DNA from 3 places in the Gordonia sp. NB41Y genome. Region 3 is predicted to be linked to each of the others. Evidence: predicted binding sites of a transcription regulator. Region 3 holds the regulator's gene; each other region holds the start of a gene.
The links. Region 3 encodes LexA, which represses DNA repair genes until DNA is damaged. Its sites were predicted from a motif close to CGAACANNTGTTCG; they were not measured.
Positions count from the first base shown of each region.

Region 1: the regulator LexA is predicted to act here: its motif matches at 2,589-2,602, upstream of Q9K23_RS00240 (HNH endonuclease signature motif containing protein).
Region 2: the regulator LexA is predicted to act here: its motif matches at 2,642-2,655, upstream of Q9K23_RS05540 (DUF222 domain-containing protein).

Region 1 covers NZ_CP132196.1:46,843-51,341, forward strand. Annotated here, with positions in the region: gene Q9K23_RS00230 (phospholipase D family protein) at 1-899, shown strand, start outside; one part of gene Q9K23_RS00235 (IS3 family transposase) at 1,226-2,220, opposite strand; AL1L pseudoknot at 2,090-2,224, opposite strand; one part of gene Q9K23_RS00235 (IS3 family transposase) at 2,220-2,493, opposite strand; gene Q9K23_RS00240 (HNH endonuclease signature motif containing protein) at 2,639-4,369, shown strand.
Region 2 covers NZ_CP132196.1:1,296,983-1,301,481, reverse strand. Annotated here, with positions in the region: gene Q9K23_RS05545 (MBL fold metallo-hydrolase) at 1-579, opposite strand, end outside; gene Q9K23_RS05540 (DUF222 domain-containing protein) at 749-2,602, opposite strand; gene Q9K23_RS05535 (benzoate/H(+) symporter BenE family transporter) at 3,499-4,499, shown strand, end outside.
Region 3 covers NZ_CP132196.1:504,326-508,824, reverse strand. Annotated here, with positions in the region: gene ptsP (phosphoenolpyruvate--protein phosphotransferase) at 1-1,574, shown strand, start outside; gene lexA (transcriptional repressor LexA) at 1,694-2,347, opposite strand; gene Q9K23_RS02100 (LysM peptidoglycan-binding domain-containing protein) at 2,632-3,387, shown strand; gene nrdR (transcriptional regulator NrdR) at 3,412-3,921, shown strand; gene hrpA (ATP-dependent RNA helicase HrpA) at 3,895-4,499, opposite strand, start outside.

The DNA.
Region 1 (4,499 bases), 460 kb from region 3:
CCACGCAACACTCGGCCAGCATCCTGCACGAGGCCGCCCTCGTCACCGATTCCACCGAGCTAGTCGAGCAGGCGCGAGCGACCTTCGCCGGCTGGAAGACGTCGGCCACCAAGTTGGGCTCGGCGGCGCTGACCCGGCTCTGTGCTCGGTACGACGGCACCACGGTGCCGGTGGAAGCCGACTCGGCGAACACCGACACCACGAACGGCGATGTGTCGACCGCCGTCACCGAGGTCGACGGGACCACCGAAGCCGACGACATCGCGGAGACCATGGACACGGACGTGACTCGCCCCGCCTCGTCCGAGGTCAGCTCCGCGGACACCGGATCGGCCGATGTCGCGTCGACCGGAGATGACGCGATCGACGTGGACCCGGTCCGGGCCTCATCGACCGCGGACGATCCGTCGGACGCCGGCAGGATCGCCTACCAGCGACCGCAGCGTGTGTACCTGGCCGCGGTCCGCGCGAACACGGACATACCTGACGACGCCATCGATCATGCCGAGGCTCTCGCGCTGGAACTGGGCGTCGAGGAAGGGTCCGGGCTCACTGTCGAGGTCTTCCGGCAGAACGTCGACTCCGGGCTGGAGCCGCTGTACTCCGAGGGCGTCCACATCGTTCCGATCCACACGACCACCAAACGGGGCAACCCCAGCTCGAAGTCCGTGTTGGGAACGCCCGGTCGGGTGATCGGACGGTGGATCGACAGCGACCCCGACACACGGTATTACTTCATCCTTCGTCAGACCTCGTCGGAGGTGGTCCTGTACGCCGACGCGAAGTACGCATTACGTGAGGGCGGCGTAACCGCGGAACTCGACATGGGATACCTCCGTCGCAGCGTCATCGACGCACTCGTCGGGCTCTGGACCGGCCTCACGTGGACGACATCGTAGGTGTCGGAGCCGACCACTTCGTAGTGGTCGCGTTTCCGACGTCGGCTGTCTGAGGTTTCGACACGTCTCGTCGCTACGCTCGTCATCGGCTCAACCACCAACCGCTACTTGCTGATTGGCTGATTGAGCCGGGACCCCATTTGATGATTGAGCCGGGACCGAGCGGAGCGAGGACCCGTGTCGAAATCTCCGCAGGCCACCTCGAGTGGCGACCACATCCAACAACACAACCACCCACTGGGCGTAACAGATCGAGCAGAACCCAACTCGCAAAACTCCCGCAACAAGCTGAAGCACCCCAGGTTTCGTGCCACCTCGTTGGTGGGCTACCTGCTGGTAGTGACCCCAGCATAGTAGGCAGCCTCGTACTCGTTGGGCGGGACCAAGCCGATCGACCCGTGCAGCCGAGTCGAGTTGAACCAGTCGACGTAACCCAGGGTCGCGTATTCGACGTCCGAGAGGTCCTTGTAGGGCCCAGCGTGGAACACCGTGGTCTGGATGCACTCGGTCTTGTACAGGCCGTTCGTCGACTCGATCAGCGCATTGTCGTAGGCGTCGCCCACCGATCCGATCGACGCGGTGATCGATTCCAGATCAAGCGTGCCCGTCAGGGCCGACGACGTATATTGCGAACCCGCATCACTGTGATGGATCAACTCGCCCGCCACCACCGGCCGACCTTCCCACTCCCGCTCCGAGAGCGCCATCCGAAGCGGAATCATCACCAGCTCAACCGTTTTCGACGTAGACGCATGCCACGCCACGATCTTGCGGGAATACACATCGAGGATCAACGCGACATACACCCAACCCCGCCAGGTCCGCACATAGGTGAAATCGGTGACCCACACCCGGTTCGGGGCCGGCGCGGTGAACTCCCGGTTCAACAAGTCACCAGCCCGTTTCCCACCCGCTGCAGGGATCGTCGTCCGAATCTTCGTACAACGACGAATACCGTTGAGTTCCAACACCTTCATCGCCCGATCAACCGATCCGACAGACACCCCCGGCAGGCACGTCCGGTGCAGCAGAGCACGCATCTTCTCACGCCCGTACAGCCCTTCGGGCGTCAGCCGACGCCGCCCACGATCATCGGTCCGCCAAGCGATATCACGAATCCTGTCCACCGTCACCGCATCGGAATGGGTGCGTCCGGCAGGCCGACGCGACCGCCAGGCCCGATAGGTGCGTGCGGCGATCTGACAGCCCTGCTCAGACAGGACTCGGCAGATCGACTCGACCGCAACACCTTTGGTACGCATCTCATCAATGAAGCTGATGATCATCGATTGCGGGGGTCGAGTTCCCCCACGAAGAAAGACGTCGCCGCTTTCAACACCTCGACGTCCTCACGCAACCGCTTGTTCTCGGCCTTCAAACGCTTCAGCTCGGCGAGCTCGGTACTGCTGGCCCCGGGCCTCCGGCCCCCATCGACCTCGGCCTGCACCGCCCACCGGCGCACCGTCTCTTTACTCACTCCGAGTTTCTTCGCGATCGCTGCAGCTGCTGCCGTCGTCGACGAGTACTCCCCGCCATGCTCGGCCAACATCCGTAACGCACGAGCCTTGACCTCGGGATCAATGTTCTTCGGCATGTGCTCATCCTTCCTGACTCAAAAGGAAGCGGCACGAAACCCCGGGGGATTCAAGCTCCGAAAACCCTACACCCCAAACCCATTGCACACACCATCGAACACCTGTATCATAGAAGGATCTTCACGCGACAGGGGGTGAGCGTCGATGACCAACGACACCGGTACAACCGATCCCCAATCGCGTGTGTCACAAGCAGTCGCCCTGATCACGCAAGGGTTGGATCTACTCGCTACCGCCGACCTCACCACCAGTGATGCCGACACCCTGATCACCGTCGCGAAAACCACCGAAAAATCGTTGAACCGGTTGACCTTCCAAAGTGACCGGGTGATCACCGAAATCAACCACCGAGACATCCACCGCGACCGCGGCTACCGCACCATCTTCGCATTCATGGACACCGAACTCCACGCCTCCAACTGCAAAGCCCGTTTGGAACGGATGGACCGCGTCCAACCCGAACGATCGTTGACCGGCGAACCCACCCAACCCGAATACCCCGAACTCGCGAAAGTATTCGCCTCCGGCGACGCCGGCACCACCCACATCGACATCGCCCTGTCCTGGCTCAAGAAAATCCCCCTCGCCGCCGCCTACGACGAGAAGATCGCCGCCGAACGCACCCTCGCCCGACACGCCACCGAATTCGGGGCATCCGCACTCGGCACCTGCGGCTCCCGCATCATCGCCCACATCGACCCCGACGGCGAGTTGATCGAGAAGAAAGACCGGGATCGTCGACGCGGAATCACCCTCGGCAAACAAGGCGCCGACGGCATGTCCAAACTGACCGGCTACGTCGACCCCATCCTGCGCGCCCGACTCGAAACACTCTTCGCCGCCTGGGGCAAACACGGCGTCAACAACCCCGACACACCGAACGGCCTGAACGGGGACAGTCGCACCGCCGAGATCGTCGACCCCAACGGTTTGGAGGGTGCGGCGGTCAAAGACATGCGTACCCAACCCCAACGCAACCATGATGCGGTCAACGCCCTGCTGACTGCCGTGCTCGCCGACGGGATGCTCGGCAAAACCAACATGGGTGTGCCGATCCAGCTGATCGTCAAAACCGATGTCAACGACCTGATCCGCGAAGCCGGATACGCCATCACCGCGACCGGAACCCTCATCCCCATGCCAGACCTGGTGGATCTTGCCGCCGACGCCCAAATGTATTTGTCGGTGTTCAAAAACCACACCGCCATCCCCCTCTACTTCGGGCAAGCGAAACGGATAGCCACCAAACATCAACGATTGATGTTGTTTTCCGCCCCCGACGGCCATCACTGTTCGGCACCCGGATGCGATCGGGCCGCGGCACACGTCGAAATCCATCACGCGGTCAACGACTTCGCCGACGGCGGCCGCACCGACATCATCGAGTTGGCACCGGCCTGTCCCACCCATCACCGGATGGTCGGTGATCAACCCGGCCAGTACACCACCGGGAAAATCAGGTCGGGTCCGGATGAGGGCCGCACCTGGTGGCAACGCAATGCGAAACCCGGCCAACCCCAGAACGAGAAACAGGTGAACCGGTTGCCGGATGTCGGGCAACAGTATGTGGAACACCTGGCACAAGTCCGTGCCGAAATCCACGGCACCGAAACCACCACCACCACCACCGAGGCCGGCCAGTCCGCCACGGTGACTCTCGACAGCACCACCGACGACGGGTTCGTCATGATCGACGACGATGCCCTGGTGATCAAGGTGTTCGACCCACCCATCCACATCGAACCGCCCATCGACATCACCCCGAACCCCGACCCGACAGACACACAGATGAGACTCCCCATCCGGGAAGTCATCACCCCCGTCGGGCCGATCGAAACCCGCCTGGTCGAGATCCTGGAAGGGATGGGGCTCTGAGCTGTCGGAGCGCTGTCTGCGTTCGTGGTGGCTACGTTCCGAGTTCGGCCGTCTGAGGTTTCGACTCGCCTCGTCGCTGCGCTCCTCGTCGGCTCAACCACCGTGCAGCACTGGGTGATCGAGCAAGAAG
Region 2 (4,499 bases), 790 kb from region 3:
CAGCTGTCGGATCTCGCCGAGGCGACGGTCGTGGTGGTCGAGCAGTTCTCGGGCACGGACGTCGGCCGGATACGAGGCGTCGCCGTGCGCGGGCAGCATGCGCAGCCCGGTGCGGTCGGCGAACTGTGTGAGCGAGCCGAGATAGGAGGTCTCGGGCGAGTCCTCGGGGGTGTGTTCGAAGCCGAGGGACGGTGTGATCCGGGGCAGCAGGTGGTCGCCGGTGAACAGCAGTCCGGACTCCGGCAGCTCGAAGACGGTGTGCCCGCGGGTGTGTCCCGGGGTCCGGTGGGTGTGCAGCGTCTGTGCGCCCAGGTCGAAGGTCTCCGCATCGGAGATCCAGTGGGTCGGCGGGCCGAACGGCTGGTCCCGCTCGAAGTCCTCGAGGTCCAGCGCGTCGACGGCGTCGGCGAGGTCGGGTGCACCGGCGCGCCGCAGCAGGCGGGCCTGATGCGGGTACGGGCCGCCGGTGAGGTCGAAGCCGTCGATGGTGTGCCGTTCCCCGACACCGAGGTACGCGAGCTGGTCGATGTATCTCCTCACCGGATATGAGCAGGCCACCTTGCCGCCGGACGTCGACACGCTACCTGTGCGCTGCCTCGGCGTCGTCCAGCAGTGCCAGCACCGACTTGGCGAGACCGGCCTCGAAGTAGGCCTCACGCGACGCGGTTGCTGACATGCGACCACGGTAGCGAACCATGTTCGATGCCCGGGATCACGCCGAGGGGTTTCGGCGAGCGTGTCAACGCCCTCAGAAGGGCGGGTCGGGCGAGTCCGTCTGGGTGGCGGGAGTCTGGTTGCGGGCACGGTTGCGTTGCCGCTCGAGTCGTCGACGGCGATGTTTGCGGGCCAGTGTGGATTCCCGGTCCAGGATTCGTTCCCCATCCGGTTTCAGATACGCACCCGGCGGGCCTGGCGGTCCTGGTGGGGTGGGTGGGGCTTGTGGTGGGTCGTCGAACCGGTAGCGGCGTAGGCCGGGGAAGAAATCTTCCATGGTTTCCGCCGGTCCGGGCAGGATCAACCCTTCCGGGGTGGTGTATTCGATGATCAACCGACTTGTGTGGGGGTCACGGTGTTGATCATCGACCCACTCGGAATGGGTTTTGTGGAGATGATCGAACCGGCACTTCGGATTCAACCCGATCGGGGTGGTCTGCCCACCCGCCGCCGGATTGTGGTGGTCGTATTCGGTGACATGATCGAGATCGGCATCGAAGGAGCTTCGAGTACACGCCACATCAGCACACGTGGCATAGGACAGACGCACGTACTCGTCGAGGGCGGCGGACGGCCGGTACGGATCCGAAGGCAGAGTCGGCGGCAACACCACATCCTCGGGCCGCACACCCCGGGGGACGAGCCGCGTGAACCGGGCATTCGGGTGGGAGGCGAGGTCCCGCACGAATTCCGGGGCGATCACACCCTTGCCGAACAGATACCCCGGTGCCGCACCGGCGGGTAGATCCGAGGAACCAGTGGACGCAACATCCGGTGTGACAACCGGATTCGCGGGCGTGTCGATACCGGCCGGTTCCGCCTCGACCGACTCGACCGCCTCGGCTGCCGCGTCACGCTCGGTGGCACCGGTCGCAGGGGCGCCGAGATCGAGCGGAGTCTCAGAACTGTTGTCGCTGTGTACTTCCGGATCAGGTTCGGGTGTGGCAGGTGCGGGTCGGGGTTGGGGTCGGCCGGTGACGGTGTCGAGGTCGGCGACGGTGGCCTCGTTGGCCAACAGGTGGATCACGTACTGCACCTTCGGGATCGACCCGGCCTCGGGGATCTCGGCCGGGCAGTCCTCCCGCCCGCATTCACACTCGAACTGGGTCCCCGACAGGAGTGCGAACATGGCGTCGGATTTCCGGTTCTGCGAGGATCGCCCATCATGTGGGCACACCGTGTTCGCGAGGGCACCGATCACGAGACTGCACAGTTCGACCCGGTCGGCGGCCATGGTGCCGGCGATCTCCCCGGTCCCGTCAGTGCTGAACGAGGTCCACACACCACGTTTGTCCAGGCATCGTTCCCGGGCTTCACGCACGGCGTCACGGTCGTGGCGGAACACGACCCGGTCGGCCATGTCGGTGATGGTTTTCTTCGACCACAGTCGTCGGCGTCGGCGGATCAACTCGGCGATCTCGGCGTCGACCTTGGGTGCCGATTCACGGCCGTGTACCAGCGCGGTCCGCGACACCACCACCTTCATCAACTCGGGAGTGATCCAACCGTCCCGCAACACTTCCGCCACATGAGGCAGGTGGTGGAGAACGGCGATGGATTCGTCCATGAGGAGTTCGGCGGCGCGTTGGGTGATGCCACGCACACGCGAGATCTTCTTGGCCAGATCGACGAACCCCGATGGTGCCCCGGCCACACCGCGGTCGGCATCGACATGGCGGCCGATGAGTTCCATCACCGACCGGTAGGTCGACCAGGCCAGAAACGATCGTCCTCGATCGATCTCGCGTAACCCGATCAGTAGGTCGTTGGTGGAGGACTGTTCGGGTGTTTTCGGGTCGACCCCACCCAATAGATCGGCATTGTCGTGTGGCAATTGCGGCCAGCGGGAATCGGTGAACGACAGTGATGTCGTGGGTGTGTTCGTCATCTGATCACCTCCCCCCGGAGTGCCTGCGACCTGCGGTAAAGAACTGTTGTTCGATTACAGATCACGGTACACGAGGCCACCGACAAACTCTGTGGCCGATGTATTCGGTGGCTGGGGAGGCCGGTACTTTCCGTTGCCGGGAGTTCCTGGCAGTTCCTGTCGGCCGGTATTCCGGTTGGCCGTTGTTGCTTGATTCGTTCTGGCGGCCGGCCGCGTCGTCGTCGTTTCCCGAAAGTAGGGGAAGGTGAGCTTTCCCCTACTTTCGTCACTTTCCCCGGGTTTCAACTGGGGGAAGGTTGCGAATCTAGGGGAAGGACAACCTTCCCCTAGATTCGGGACGCGGGCCGGGAGCCGGGACGCGGGCCGGGAGTCGGGAGTTGGGCCCGGGGTGGCGGGGCGCCGCGTCATCGACGTTTCCCGAAAGTAGGGGAAGGTGAACTTTCCCTACTTTCGTCACCTTCCCCGGGTTTCAACTGGGGGAAGGTTGCGAACCTAGGGGAAGGACAACCTTCCCCTAGTTTCGGGAGTGGGAACAGAGAGCGAGAGTTGCGAACGGGGGCTGTGGGCGAGATGTCGGGATTCGGCGAGAGGGGAGTCCGGATTCGTGCTGCGCGGTGATCAGGTGCGTTCGAGGGAAACGCCGACGGGACATCGGTTGATAAACCTCGCCGATCATTCGACAGAAATCATGTCCTTGTTCGTGATGAATCCGTGGCTAGCATCACAGACAGCAGCCCCACGAGGAGGACGGCACAACGACGGACGAGGAGAGCACAAGGATGTCCGCACCCTTCTCGGAGAACGACGCCGAGAACGAGGCCGCCGTCGTTCACGAACCACGACCGATCGCGGGAATCGTCGAACGGCCGACCCTGCGGCCCCCGCGCCCCAGGGAGATGCTCCGGGACATCGGCGGCACCTACGTGGTCAACGGTGTGATCGGCCTGATCTTCGCGGCGTCGGGTCCGGTCGCGGTCATCCTGGCGGCCGGTGCCGCCGGACATCTGACCGCCGCACAGCTGTCGTCGTGGATCTTCGGGGTGTTCGTGCTCAACGGCATCCTGACGCTGATCGCCAGCTGGGTGTACCGGGCGCCGCTGGGTTTCGCGTGGACCATTCCGGGCACGGTGCTGGTCGGCGCGTCGTTGCAGCACCTGTCCTGGGCCGAGGTGGTCGGCGCCTTCTTGCTGACCGGTCTGCTGATCCTTCTCGTCGGATTGACCGGCCGTGTGCGACAAGCGATGTCGGCGTTGCCGATGCCGATCGTGATGGGCATGGTCGCCGGCGTCTTCCTGCACTTCGGCCTGGACATCGTCGCCGCCGTCGGTGCCGACCCGTGGGTGGCCGCACCCATCGTGATCGCCTTCTTCGGCTTGCAGTTCCACGGCACGGTGAGTCGGTGGATGCCACCGATCATCGGGGCGTTCGTGGTGGGCGGCATCGCCGTTGCCGCGACCGGGTCGTTCCACCCCGGACCGAAGCCGTCGTCGCCGCTGGCGGTCCCCGTGTTCACCGTGCCGGAGTTCACGGTGCGGGCCGCACTGGAACTGGTGCTCCCGCTGGCCATCACGGTGATCGTGGTGCAGAACGGGCAGGGCGTGGCGGTGCTGCGCGCCTCGGGGCATCGTGTGCCGGTCAACGCCGTCACCATCGCCTGCGGGGTGTGGTCGGCGGCCGCCGCGACGGTCGGGGCCATCTCGACGTGCCTGACCGGCCCCACCAATGCGTTGCTGGTGTCGGACGGCCGCCGCGAACGGCACTACATCGCGGCATTGACCTTCGGCGTGCTGGCGATCGTGGTTGGCCTGTTCGCGCCGGTGTTCGTCGAGCTGATGCAGGCGATGCCGGCGGCGTTCATCGCCACGGTCGGCGGACTCGCCCTGCTCGGGGCACTGCA
Region 3 (4,499 bases):
AGACCCGCACCGAGGTCGACGAGGCAGACCGTGACGCCGAGCAGGCCCGGTTCACCGCCGCCGCGGCGGCGGTCGCCGCCCGCCTGCGCGATCGCGCCTCCCATGCATCGGGCGCAGCCGCCGAGGTCCTGATCGCCACGGCCGGCCTCGCCGAGGATCGCGGCTGGACCGGGGCGGTGGCCAAGCGCATCGCCGACGGCGCGCCCGCGGCACTCGCCGCGACCGGGGCCACCGCCCAGTTCGCGGAGATGTTCACCGCGCTCGGCGGCGTGATGGCCGAGCGTGTCACCGACCTCGAGGACGTTCGTGACCGGGTGATCGCCGAGGTCCTGGGACTCCCGGAACCCGGTGTCCCGGTACCGGAGTCGCCGTCGGTGCTCTTCGCCGACGACCTCGCACCCGCCGACACCGCCGGACTCGACCCGGCGCTGGTGACCGCCTTGGTCACGCGGCTGGGCGGACCCACCAGCCACACCGCGATCATCGCCCGCCAGCTCGGCATCCCCTGTGTGGTCGCGGTGGCCGGACTCGACGCGGTGGCCGCAGGCACCACCGTGCTGGTCGACGGCACCGCCGGCAGCGTGGAGATCGACCCGGAGCCGACGGCTGCCCGGGCGGCGGTGGCCGAGAGCCGCCGGCAGGCCGAGGTCGTCGCCGCGTGGTCGGGACCGGGCCGCACGGCCGACGGTCACGAGGTGGCCGTGCTCGCCAACGTGGCCGACGGCGTCTCCGCGCGCGCCGCGACCGGATACCCGGTCGAGGGCATCGGCCTGTTCCGCACCGAGCTGACCTTCCTCGACCGCGCCGACGAGCCGACGGTCGACGAGCAGGTGGTGCTCTATCGCGAGGTGATCGACGCGTTCCCGGGCGGCAAGGTGGTGATCCGCACGCTCGACGCCGGCTCGGACAAGCCGCTGCGCTTCGTCGACCACGGCGCCGAGGCGAACCCTGCGCTGGGTATCCGCGGAAACCGGCTGACCGCAACCCATCCCGAGATCCGGACGAATCAGCTCGACGCGATCGCCCGGGCCGCCGAGGAGTCCGGTGCCACCGCGCGGGTGATGGCACCGATGATCGCCGGACCGGCCGAGGCCGCAGACTTCGCCGCCGAGGTGCGGTCACGAGGGATGATCGCGGGGGTGATGATCGAGATCCCGTCCGCGGCGATCCTGGCATCGGCGGTGCTCGCCGAGGTGGACTTCGTCTCGATCGGGACCAACGATCTGACCCAGTACACGATGGCCGCCGACCGTATGTCGGCCGAGCTGGCCGAGCTCACCGATCCGTGGCAGCCGGCGGTGTTGCACCTGATCGAGGGTGTGGCCCGGGCCGGTGCCGACGCCGGAAAGCCCGTCGGGGTGTGTGGCGAGGCGGCCGCGGATCCGCTGCTCGCCTGCGTCCTGGTGGGGATGGGGGTGAGCTCGTTGTCGAGTGCCCCCGTCGCGGCGGCGGCCGTCGGCGCACGCCTCGGACAGGTGTCGCTGGCGCAGTGCCGTGATGCGGCCCGGGCGGCCCTGGCGACCTCGGAGGCGGCCGCCGCGCGGGCGGCGGCAGCGGCGGTCCTGGCCGGCTGAGCACGCCCTCGCCCGGCACCGTACCGGCGAGAACCGCTGTGTGAGAACGACTTCAGAAGAACTGTCCTCAGGGATGCGATTCCTGAGGGCAGTTCTCGTCGAGGTGGGTTCGCCGGGTGTCAGACCCGACGCATCACGGTGACGACCTTGCCGAGGATGACGGCGGTGTTGCCCGGGATCGGGTCGAAGAGCTCGTTGTGCGGCATCAGCCACACCTGGCCGTTGCCGCGCTTGAAGGTCTTGACGGTGGCCTCGCCGTCGATCATCGCGGCGACGATGTCGCCGTTGTCGGCCACGTTCTGCTGACGGACCACCACCCAGTCGCCGTCGCAGATCGCGGCGTCGATCATGGACTCGCCGACCACCTTGAGCATGAACAGCGATCCGTCGCCGACCAGCTCGCGCGGCAGCGGGAAGACATCCTCCACGGCCTGCTCGGCGAGGATCGGTCCGCCGGCGGCGATCCGGCCGAGCACCGGCACGAATGCCGGGGTCGGCAGACCGGCTGCGGCCGGGTCGTCGGAGGGATTCGGGTCGATCTGGTTGTCCTGCACGTTGACCGCACGCGGGCGATTGGCGTCGCGCTTGAGCAGTCCCTTGCGTTCGAGGGTGCGCAACTGGTGGGCCACCGACGAGGTCGAGTTGAGACCCACCGCATCACCGATCTCGCGGATGCTCGGCGGATAGCCGCGCTCGCGGACCGATCGGCGGATCACCTCGAGCACCTCGCGCTGACGCTGGGTCAGCGTGGCCTCGATGACCACCGGGTCGATCGCATCCGGGTTCGCCGCTGCTCGCGACGATCCCGCCCTCGACGACCCGGCCTTCGACTTCGCGCCCGACGACCCGGCCGCGCGCCGCGTCTTGTCACTCATCGCGTACGTGTCCTTTCCGTGCCGCCCCGCGTCGGCATCTTCTGTGATCGAGGTTATCCCACGTTCCCGACAACCTCAAACACCTGTTCGACGTGTTTCCACGACATTTGTCGGAGCCCCGTGATAGAACTTCGAACAACAGTTCATCGAACGCGTGATCGAGAAACGGGAGGCTCTCTCTCATGCACACAACCCTGATATCGGACCGTCCGGCGGCGGCAGCGGCCCCGTCGGCCACCCGTCCGTCCGGCACCCCCACGCCCCGACCTGCGGCGGGAGCCCGCGGCGCCGATCGGCACCCGGGGGGCCGGCGCCCCGGCGGTCGCGGTGCGGGCCGGCATCCGGCCGAGGCCGATGCCATGCGCGTCGGGCTCGAACACCGCGGTCTCGCCGAACACCGCGGTCGGATCGAACACCGCGGTCTCGCCGAACACCGCGGTCGGATCGAGCACCCGGGCGTCGAGCGGCGCGTCACGACCGCGGCCCGCAGCCGCGGTCGGGTGGTGGCGGGGCGCGGGAGTACCGAACGTGTGGGCGGCGGACGTGTGGGTGCCGGACGTGGCGGTGCCGGTCGTGTGGGCCCTGGCCGGGTGGCCTGTGCCGATGCGGTGGTGGTCCCGGTGCGCGGGACCGCGGTGTCGTCGGTCCATCGTCGGCGTCGCACCACCGCGGTCGCGGTCATGACCGGTGTCGCACTGGCGATGCTGGTGTGGATCGTCGCGATCGTCGGCTCGGACTATCAGCGCGCCACCGTCCCGTCCCCGGTCTCCACCCAGGTGGTGCACGTGCGGGCGGGGGAGTCGCTCGGGTCGATCGCCGCCCGGGTGGCCCCGGACATGCCGAGCCGGGTGGTGATCGACGAGATCGTCGAGCTCAACGACATGGCGGGCAGCGGCCTGCAGGTCGGGCAAGCACTGCTGACGCCGCGCTACCGCTGACCGGTGGGACGGTATTGTCTTTGTATGCGCTGCCCGTTCTGCAGAAACGAAGACACCAAGGTCATCGACTCGCGTGTCGCCGACGAGGGGCAGGCGATCCGTAGACGGAGGTCGTGCAGTTCCTGTGGTCGCCGCTTCTCCACCGTGGAGACCGCCGTGCTCGCCGTGGTGAAACGCAATGGCGTCACCGAACCGTTCAGCCGGGAGAAGGTCATGCGCGGTGTGCGCCGGGCCTGCCAGGGACGCCACGTCGACGAGGACGATCTCGCCCAGCTCGCCCAGCAGGTCGAGGAGGCGGTCCGCGCCTCCGGTGCCGCCGAGATCCCCAGCAACGAGGTCGGTCTGGCCATCCTCAAACCCCTGCGCGACCTCGACGAGGTCGCCTACCTGCGCTTCGCGTCGGTCTACCGGTCGTTCGACTCGCTGGAGGACTTCCAGCGCGAGATCGACGACCTGCGCGACGAGCACTCCCGGCACGGGGAGGCCGTCGGCGTCAACGGGGCCGTCTCAGCCGAGACGGTCAAGGGTTCGTAGCGCGCGCTTCTCCGACACCGGATATCGCGTGCCCAGCCGCTGGGCGAACAACCCCACCCGTAGTTCCTCGACCATCCAGTGGGCCTGTTCGTTGACCCGGTCGCGGCGGGGTGCGGGGACCTGGTCGAGGCGCTGATTCCATCGTGCGATCACCCGGTCGACGCTGGCCATCGCGTCGTGATCGCGCGTCGCGGATCCGGGCAACTGCTCCAGTCGCGACCGTGCCGCGGCCAGATATCGGGGCAGATCCTCGAGATGGGTGCGCGGCGTGGCCAGCACGAATCCGTCGAAGATCAGGTTCTCCAGCTGTTCGGCGACATCGTCGGCCGGGACCTGCCCGGAGTGGGTGTCCATCTCGCGACGCAGTGGCGCCACCTCCCGAAGCGCATCGACGGCCAGCCGCAGATAGTCCGGGGCGGCCGCGATCACCTGCGACCGCAAGCCCGACACGAGTTTCTCGAATGCCGCCGGGTCGCGCACCGCGAGAGCCGCATCCGCCGGCACGAGATCGCGGATGGCCCGTCGGGTGCAGTCGGCGAACAGCTGCGCCGATTCACGATAGGGGTTCTGGCTCAACG